3 regions of the Blautia sp. OF09-25XD genome follow, and region 1 is predicted to be linked to each of the others. Evidence: a T-box and tRNA genes for the amino acid it is inferred to sense, from the RefSeq annotation. Region 1 holds a T-box; the other regions hold tRNA genes.
What was found. A T-box is a leader RNA that pairs with one kind of tRNA and senses whether it is charged. The one in region 1 lies ahead of DXA93_RS04295 (proline--tRNA ligase), so its partner is inferred to be a tRNA-Pro.
Positions count from the first base shown of each region.

Region 1 (3,280 bases):
CCAGAGTTCCATATCGTGTTTTCTCCTGTCGAACTTCTTCCGAGCCCCATCGCGATTTTTCTTCCCTGTCGCATGGTTCTGAATCATTACAGATACTGTTTAATCTCTTCCATTACATTTTCCAGCGGAATTTGTGTTTTCAGAGTCTTATCGCGGGATGCAACCTCGACAACGCCCTGTTTCATGTTTTTCGGGCTTACGATGATGCGCAGCGGAATGCCGAGCAGGTCGGCATCGGCAAACATTACGCCGGCTCTGACGCTTCTGTCGTCGTAGATCACTTCGATGCCTGCGTTCTGCAGATCCTCGTACAACTTGTCCGCATATGCTCTGACTTCCTCGTCATCGACGCGGACTGCACAGAGGTGTACCTGCCACGGAGCGATAGCTTTCGGCCAGATCGGGCCGTACTCATCGTGATGTGCCTCGCAGACCGATGCTGCCAGACGGCCGACACCGATACCGTAGCATCCCATGATCGGGGTCTTGCTCTCGCCATTTGCATCGACATAGGTCATATTCATGGATTTTGTATATTTGGTTCCAAGCTGGAAGATATTTCCGACCTCGATACCTCTGGAGATCTTCACGGTCTTTTTGCCGCATTTCGGGCAGATGCCGCCCTCCTGGATTTTTGCAAAATCGTGATACTCGGCATTCGGAACGTCGCGCTCCATGTCGAGTCCTTTGTAATGATGCTCTGCCTCGTTGGCTCCGCAGGAAAGGTTGTTTCTTCCCTCGAGGGATTTATCATAGAGAACAACGGCATCTCCGTTCACCTTCAGGTTCACCGGTCCGATATAGCCTGCGTTCAGTCCGCATTCTTCGGTGATCACGGCTGCGTGAACCTGCTCGCCGAGGAAGTTGACCAGCTTCGTCTCGTTGACTTCGAGATCGCCGCGGATGAAAAGGACAACGTATTTATCATCGACATTCTGCTGATAAACAACGGCTTTGCAGGAGTTCTTTGTCTCGTCTCCGAAGAAATTGCAGACGTCTTCAATGGTGTGGACGTTCGGTGTATAAACCTTTTCGAGTGCAGCGGATTCTGCGTCTCTTGCGATGTCGGAAATATTCTCAGCTGCCTCCATGTTGGCTCTGTAATCGCAGGAATCACACAGAACGATGGAATCCTCTCCGACCGGAGTCAGAAGCATGAACTCATGGGAGATGTTGCCGCCCATCATACCGGAATCGGATTTGACAGATACCACCTCCGGCACGCCGACACGCTCGAAGATACGCTCGTATGCTGCGTGGCATTTCTCGTAATACTGCTCCAGATCTTCCTGGCTGGTATGGAAGGAGTAAGCATCCTTCATCGTAAACTCACGCACACGGATCAGGCCGGCTCTCGGACGGGCCTCATCACGGAATTTTGTCTGGATCTGATAGATCATAAACGGATATTTGGTGTAGCTCTGTGCATACTCGCGAACGAGATGTACGGCTGCCTCCTCGTGGGTCATGCCGAGTACCATTTTGGCATTGTTGCGGTCGGTGAAACGCAGCAGCTCATCGCCGATGCTATCGTAACGGCCGGACTCATCCCACAGAGAAGCCGGCATGACAACCGGGAACTGCACTTCCTGGCCGTCGATTTTGTCCATCTCCTCGCGCAGGATCTGCTCGATTTTGCGCACAATGCGGCGCAGCGGCAGATAGGAAGAATAGATTCCGTTTGCCATATATTTGATGTATCCGCCTTTTACCATAATAGCATGGCTGTCGATGACACAGTCAGCAGGTCTTTCTTTGAAGCGCTCTCCTACTAATTTTTCAAGTTTCATTTTCTGATTTCCTCCTTGTTTTTTTGGTTTTCAACATCTGAAATCTTCCAGACGCGAGAACATTCCAGCCTGTCCGATTTTAAGCTTTTAGTCAACATTTTACGCATCTAACTCATCACTGAAGTAACGAGTTAGATGCTTCGTTTTCAAACAGAAAAAAGCCCTAAACCGCAAGCTGCAGTTTAGGGCGAATTTTTTATCCGCGGTACCACCTAAATTCAGGAAAACTCCTGCACTCTGACACAAAGCATTTGTACCCCACGATTTTTGTATTTTGTAATACGCGTGATCTCTGCTCTCTGTACCTTCTCTGTAACGGGAGATCCCGGTGCAGCCTACGAAATAAATTTTCCCTGATGGATTTTCTTCTCTTCGGTGCACAGCTCCAAGACCGGTTCACGATAGATTCTGCAAAAAGCTTTCACCTGCCGCTTTCTCTCTGAATGCGCTCTGTCGCTACTGTTTCTTTTCGTCGCTTTTTCACTGCACTGATTGTAGCAGAAACCGGAAAAGAATGCAAGCCCGTTCCTTCTGCTTTTTCTGCATAAACGCCCGCCCAGGTTACAGGCCTTCCCGATACATTCTGCTGATTGCCGCCTGGGCTTCCTCAGACTGTTTTTTCTCAATCCATGCTTTGCGGTCACTCAGGATAGCCAGCATCTCATCGACAACGTCCTCGGCGCGCGGGCTTGTGACGCGGTAGAGATAGCCGAGCATCCGCGTGGCGGTAAAATCGGTGTTCATCTGGCGGTATGCAATTTCCCGGCAGAAGTCGTCCGGGTAACCGTTGTGTTTTAACGCACGGTACAATTCGTCATTTCTCGTTTCTGGCATTGCCTGTCTCCCTTTTTCCTTTAAACATTTACGTTTCCGCTGTTCAGACCTTCCGTCTTTTCCTCAAGTGGCAGCCAGTCCAGTGCCTTTTTGATCCACTCATCCCAGAAATCCCATTCATGGCCACCCTTGCTCTCATAGTAGACAATGTCCATGCCGCTCTCTTCCATCCGTTTATGGTAGAGACGGTTTACTTCCAGAAGTCCGTCCTCTGTTCCGCACGCCTGGAATACGGTCGGCACATTGACAGACGGATCTTTTTTCCGTGCTTCCTTTAACTGCTCGATAAGAACAGCCGGGTTTTTGTCACTCTTTGCTGCTTCGACCAGATTTCCGAAATAACCTTCTTCATGTGCAAAGCTGTCCGCTCTGCTCTCTTCCGGATTTTCCAGCACATGAAGTGCACCGGACAGGCAGATCACAGCCCCGAAGGTATCGTGATATTTCAGGCCATTTCTGAGTGCGCCAAAACCACCCATGGAAAGGCCTCCGATAAAGGTGTCTTCTCTTTTTCTGGACAGCGGAAACATTTTTCTTGTAATCTCAACCAGTTCTTCTCCGATAAACTGTCCGTGCATGGCACCGATGGACGGCTGATCCACATAAAACGCATTCTCGCCGGCCGGCATGACAACGGCAAGGTTTTTCTCCTCTGC
Region 1 covers NZ_QUMG01000003.1:226,602-229,881, reverse strand. Annotated here, with positions in the region: gene DXA93_RS04300 (NUDIX hydrolase) at 1-12, opposite strand, end outside; gene DXA93_RS04295 (proline--tRNA ligase) at 87-1,790, opposite strand; T-box leader at 1,971-2,272, opposite strand; gene DXA93_RS04290 (hypothetical protein) at 2,352-2,624, opposite strand; gene DXA93_RS04285 (alpha/beta hydrolase) at 2,645-3,280, opposite strand, start outside.

Region 2 (3,280 bases), on a different contig from region 1:
ATACTTGTGTTATAATGGCAAAGTACGGCGGGAAAAAAGGCCCATTTTCCGCAGTAACTTGGAGTGACAATCAGCAACAGAACGTAATAAGTATGAGGTGTACGACATGAAAAAAAAGAAATTATTCAGCCTGGTTTTGGCCACAGTGCTTACGGCAGCAACCGTTCTGCCATGCTATGGTGCCAGTACAAAGGAGAAAATTTCAAATGCTCAGGCAGAACAGGCTGCCGCACAGTCTCAGCTTGACAGCATACAGAGCAGGATTGACGAACTCAATTCCAAAAAGGGACAATCAGAAGAATATCTTTCCGAACTGAACCAGCAGCTGGACGATCTGCAGAACCGTCTGCAGGAGCTTCAGGATCAGTATGATGCGAAGCAGAACGAACTGGTACAGATTCAGGCAGATCTGGAAGATGCAAAAGCAAAAGAAGAAGAGCAGTACGAGGCGATGAAGCTCCGTATCCAGTATATGTATGAAAATTCTTCCGGAAACGGATACATGGCAATGCTCTTTTCTTCCAAAAGCATTTCAGAGCTGATCAGCCGGGCAGAATACATACAGAAAATTTCCGATTTCGACCGCGATCTTATGCAGGAGTATGAAGACACGGTAGACCAGGTAAAAGAAAAAGAAACACAGGTGCAGGAAGAGCAGGCAGCGATCGTAGAACTGCAGCAGCAGAGCAGCGATCAGCAGGAAGCAATCCAGGAGCTGTACGCAGCAGCTTATCAGGAACTCCGTACCTACTCCGCAGAGCTGGACGATGCAAAATCCAGCGAGAGTGCACTGGTAGATGAAATCAACAGCAAAGCAGATGCAATCAACGACCTGATCCGTCAGGCGAAAGAAGAGGAGATTGCAGCGCAGAAGAAAGCAGAAGAGGAAGCAGCCGCAGCCGCCGCCGCACAGCAGGCTGCCGCAGAAGCTGAGGCAGAGGCCGCCAGAAAACAGGCAGCCGAGGCCGCAAGAGTCGCAGCCGCAGAAGCAGCAAATGCCGCAGCGAAAGCAGATACCGATACAAGCAGCAGCTCCGGAAACAGTTCTTCGGACAGCAGCGCATCCTCCACGACAACGGGGAGTCCATCCGCGTCAGATACTTCCAGCAGCTCCTCCAGCGGAACATACCTTGGAAGATTTAAACTGACAGGCTATTGCTCCTGTTCCATCTGTACCGGACAGTGGTCCGGCGGATCCACCGCGAGCGGAACCACACCGACCGCAGGAAGAACGATCGCCATGGGCGGTGTACCATTCGGAACGAAACTGATGATCAACGGCCAGGTTTACACGGTAGAAGACCGCGGAACCGCTTACGGCCACGTAGACATCTTCTGCAGCAGCCATTCCGAGGCGCTGAGCTTCGGCGTGCAGTATGCAGATGTATATCAGCTGAGCTGAGAAACAAAGATAAGAGATATGCCGGAACAGAACTTCCGGCATATCTCTTTTTTTGACTTTCTCAGAAACTGTCATTCTAAAAGAACACCAAAAAGGCCGCAAACCCGTGTGAAATGTACCTTTTGAAGCAATAATAAAAAAAATTAAAAAAATTTCAAAAAAGGTGTTGACATTCCTATAGACATCATATATAATAGCTATTGTTGACGGACGAGAGTTCAGAAAACAAATAAAATCGAAGCGTGGCTCAGTTTGGTAGAGCGCTGCGTTCGGGACGCAGAGGTCGTGGGTTCGAATCCCGTCGCTTCGACTGGAATGAAAATGCCGAAAGCCTTGACAATCAAGAGCTTCGGCATTTTTTCGTATGTCAGAAAGAGAACAGGAAACAGTACACGAGGAGGAAATTTTTGTGAAAGCATTATTTTTTGATATTGATGGAACGTTACTGAGTGAGATTACAAAAGAAATTCCGCAGAGCGCGCTCGATGCATTGAAAAAGACAGCGGAAAAAGGAAATCTTACGTTTATTAATACCGGCCGCACCTGGTCGGAGCTGCCCGAGGAGCTGAAAAAGCTTCCGTTTTCCGGATTTCTGTGCGGCTGCGGGACCTATCTGCGCCGGGACGGCGAAATCCTGATGCATCAGACGATTCCGAAAAAGCGCTGTGAGGAAATCCCGGTTATTTTAAAGGAGTGCAGGATCGGCATGATTCTGGAGGGAACGGATAATGTTTATTTTTCGTCGGAGGTATCCCGTTTTCGGGAGGTCGAGCAGACCCGTGCCTATTTCGCTGCTGTCGGAATCGGACTCGCGGAGACAGCGGAGACAAAAGGAATCATTTACGATAAATTTTGTATCGTAACCGATGCACAGTCTGATATAGAACGTATGTACCGTGAATTTGAGCAGGAGTTTGATATCATGGATCGCCGCGGCGGTGTATACGAAATCGTTCCGCACGGCTGCAGCAAAGGAACAGCTGTGGACTATGCGCTGAAACAGTTTCAGCTGGAGAAAGAAGATGCATACGTATTTGGCGACAGCAGCAACGACCTTACCATGTTCCGGTGCGGCGCACACACCATTGCGCTTGGAAAACATGATGAGATTCTGGATCCGTACACAGAGTACGTAACCGATACCGTCGAGCGGGACGGCGTGGCAAAGGCGATGGAGCATTACGGATTGATCTGACAGAAAAAAAGAAAGCGAAGGGGCGCATTTGAAAAGAAATTTTCAGGTGCGCCCCTTTGGTTGCAATTTTCTGAAAAAGGAAACAAGAAAAGCAGCGTCTGAAAAGGTATGTGCATTGCAAAGTAAAAAATTTCATGGTAATATAAAAATGAGTTTTTATGTATATTTGTAATGATACCAGGAGGTGGGCGTTCAGAAGTTCCATGGAAACAGAAAAAAATCAGATAAATAAAAAAAGCCTCAGATACCGTTTTACAGCAGGAACGATCGGAGTAAGTGTCTGGCAGCAGGAATGAATGCTCACTTGGCAAAGCTATAAAAATTGAAAACATAAAGAGAATTTTGTGTGAATATTGTGTGTAGTGGCTGCAACTTCTCAAATCCGTATACCTGTTTTTCACGTTTTGTAGGATATTATAACGTAAATGTAAAACTGGCAGGGACAGGTTCTCTGTATACAGATAAAAGCAGGATAATGAAGTATAAAACAGAGAGAGGATTTTTATAAAATGGAAAAGTATGAAGACAAAATATATTCTTTAGGTGAGGCTGTAACGGGACAGACACAGGCTATGTCACAGGCCGTACAGAAAACACTGGAAAATAATGGCGGGGTAGGTATAATGACAGGATCTTATGACCAAAACCTGTCTATTTTGTCTGTGAATAATCTGCTGTTGCAT
Region 2 covers NZ_QUMG01000022.1:35,744-39,023, reverse strand. Annotated here, with positions in the region: gene DXA93_RS15520 (PcsB-like coiled-coil domain-containing protein) at 107-1,402, shown strand; tRNA gene DXA93_RS15515 (tRNA-Pro) at 1,639-1,712, shown strand; gene DXA93_RS15510 (Cof-type HAD-IIB family hydrolase) at 1,812-2,597, shown strand; gene DXA93_RS15505 (response regulator) at 3,107-3,280, shown strand, end outside.
Region 2: it encodes a tRNA-Pro, which carries the amino acid that the T-box ahead of DXA93_RS04295 (proline--tRNA ligase) is inferred to sense. The anticodon was not compared.

Region 3 (3,280 bases), on a different contig from region 1:
GAAGAACGTAGATGTAGCTATGATCGCTCCGAAAGCACCTGGCCACACAGTAAGAAGCGAGTATCAGGCTGGCAAAGGAACTCCTTGCCTGGTTGCTGTTGAGCAGGATTACACCGGAAAAGCTCTGGACAGAGCACTGGCTTACGGCCTTGGAATCGGCGGAGCAAGAGCTGGTCTTCTGGAGACAACCTTCAGAACTGAGACCGAAACAGACCTGTTCGGTGAGCAGGCAGTTCTCTGCGGCGGTGTATGCGCCTGATGCAGGCTGGATTTGAGACTCTGTGCGAGGCTGGATACGACCCAAGAAACGCATACTTCGAGTGCATCCATGAGATGAAACTGATCGTAGACTGATCTATCAGTCGGGATTCTCCGGAATGAGATACTCCATCTCCAACACAGCCGAGTACGGCGATTACATCACCGGACCGAAGATCATCACAGAAGAAACCAAGAAGACCATGAAGAAGATCCTTTCCGATATCCAGGATGGTACTTTCGCAAAAGACTTCCTTCTGGATATGTCCCCAGCAGGCGGACAGGCTCACTTCCGTGCAATGAGAAGAAAAGCTGCAGAGCATCCGTCAGAGAAAGTCGGAGAAGAAGTCAGAAAACTGTACAGCTGGAGCAACGAGGACAAACTGATCAACAACTAATCGGTTTGCTGTCAAATGATCCATATCGGGAGGCTGCCTTTGCGGGCAGTCTCCTTTTTTCGTTCTATCGTTTTATCATAGAAAAAACACTTCCGCGCCATGCATATCCCCCAATATGATAGGGCGCGGAAGTGTTATCTTTTCTGTATTCGTTTTTTTTATGCCTCCTGACGACAGGCAGGAAAAGCACGGTAGTATTTGATATAAGAACTTAAAATATCAAAAAATTCGGAATTGGTCGGTTTTGTCAGAACCGGATGCACAGAAAGCGAAAAGAGCAGATCACGGTTTCCGCGGGTCCAGCAGACGGAAATAGCGGTGCGGATGTCTCGTTCGACGCAGGAGGACGATACCTGAAACGTTTGCGCGATCTTTGGGTACAGCGTTTTGCTGACCCGAAGGAGATAATCTTCGTCTTCCATGCATAAAGCGATACCATAGGCGAGATAGCGAAATCCGCGGTATTTTGCACCAATTCCTAAAGAGTGTAGTAGAAAGTAAATTTCAGTTTCCATTACGATGTCTCCTTTTATTCAGTTTTTACATAGTCTTTGCAGACGGGCATGCCAGAGGTGAAAGTTTGTATGGCATACGATTTTCCCCTTTCACTTATGATACGTGGAAAACGTCGAAAAATTACATATTCAGAAAGAAAAAGTGACAATATAGTAAAATAAAAGAGAATATGACACGAAATAAAGAAATGAATGTAATGAAACGGGAGAGGGAAAAATAACATTGATTTTTCAGAAGTTCGCTGGTATAATGAAAACATGATTACGGGGTATGGCGTAGCTTGGTAGCGCGCACGGCTGGGGGCCGTGAGGTCGCAGGTTCAAATCCTGTTGCCCCGATCGGTAAGAGTGTCGTTTTACGGCACTTTTTTTCTTACGGACAAAGACGTGTGCGGAAGAAAAATGAATTGCGCAGAAAAAACAGGGAGGAAGTTATGGGGAAAGTAACGATACAGAGTATGGCAAAGGAGCTGGGACTGTCCCGGAATACGGTTGCTATGGCATTAAAGGATGATCCGAAGGTAGCTCCGGTGACGCGGGAGAGAGTTCTTCGGATGGCGAAAAGAAATGGCTATCTGGGCGAAAATGTATATGTGGAAGAAGTTCGGGCACCGCAGGAGAAGCATTACAATATTATGGTTCTGCGTACGCGGGATGCCGCTGTTTATTGGGACCGTGTCGTGAGCGGCATCTCCGAGGAGGCGAGCCTCAATAACTGTCAGACGCGCGTTGCGGTCGTGACGGAGCGGGAGGAGGCGAACGGCATTCTGCCGCTCGGCCTGAATGAAAATATTGATGCGATCTTCTGCATTAAAATGCTGCCGCCGGAATATATGCAGAAACTGGTAAATCTGGGGTACCGCATTTTTCAGCTCGACCATTACTGCGGTATCGAACAGCGGCCGATGGGCGATATCGTGCGTGTGGACGGTGTGCAGCCGGTGAGTGTTCTGACATCCCATCTGATCGGACAGGGCATGACGCGGATCGGCTTTCTGAGCGAACACAGCAGTACGTATGAATCGATGCATGACCGGTATATCGGTTTCCTTGCGGCGATGGAGCAGGCGGGCATTCCGATCGAGGCAGATCTTGTTCGTCCGGATATGGAGAGCGATCATTTTTATTATCCGGAAAATTTTGACAAGATTGTGGCGAGCTACGATACACTGCCGGAAGCGATTGTCTGCGGCAACGATATGATCGCCAAAAGACTGACAGAATCCTTCCGGAAAATCGGCGTGCGCGTGCCGGAGGATGTGGCACTAACCGGATTTGATGATGATGAGGACCGGATGCTGTATCCGTTCTTCTCAACCGTTCATGTCGATACGAAGTGGCTTGGCCGCCGTATGGTGCATGAATTTTTATGGCGGGAGGAGCACCCGGAAGCGCCGAAAGAGCGGATTCTCGTTTCGGGGGAGGTTGTGGTGCGCCGTTCCTCGTGCAAGCGCCAGGGATAGAAAGAAATAGAAAAAACAGGAAAAAGTGAACAAAGAAAGAAAGCCAGGGACGCCCCGGCGGACGAGAAGAAAAACCGTCTGCCGGGGCGTTTCCGGCTCCCTTTTTGCGATGATTCAAATTCGTGCATAAATGCCATGTAGAAAAACACTAATTAATAATGCAAAATAGTGCATTTAAGGAAAGCTAAACTGAACGAAAATGACAAAAACGCAAGAATAAAAACCTCGTTAATATCACACATTAAAAAATAATGGTGCAAAATAATGCATTATATCGCCGGAAGGAAGGGAGAGAGCGAAATGCAGAAATGGATGGAGGACCGCTGCAACCTGGATATCGATATCATCGCACTGCCGGGCTGGTCGGATGCAACATCCAAAATTTCCCTTCTGATAGGCGATGAGACACAGCGACCGGACATCATCTGGTGGTGGAACATGGAAGCTGACTATACGAAATGGGTAGACGCAGGCCTTCTGGTGGATGTTTCTCCGTATATGAAGAAATACACCAACATGGTTGACTACTACAACAGCGTAGATCCTGGCGTTATGTTCTATGCATCCGGAGACAACGGAATTTACCGTATCCCGGGCGACGTTGCAGAGCCGGCATGTGAGACTCTGTGGATCCGGAAAGACTGGC
Region 3 covers NZ_QUMG01000001.1:229,607-232,886, forward strand. Annotated here, with positions in the region: partial or broken gene ilvC (ketol-acid reductoisomerase) at 1-656, shown strand, start outside; gene DXA93_RS01115 (sporulation initiation factor Spo0A C-terminal domain-containing protein) at 815-1,171, opposite strand; tRNA gene DXA93_RS01120 (tRNA-Pro) at 1,437-1,510, shown strand; gene DXA93_RS01125 (LacI family DNA-binding transcriptional regulator) at 1,606-2,634, shown strand; gene DXA93_RS01130 (extracellular solute-binding protein) at 2,935-3,280, shown strand, end outside.
Region 3: it encodes a tRNA-Pro, which carries the amino acid that the T-box ahead of DXA93_RS04295 (proline--tRNA ligase) is inferred to sense. The anticodon was not compared.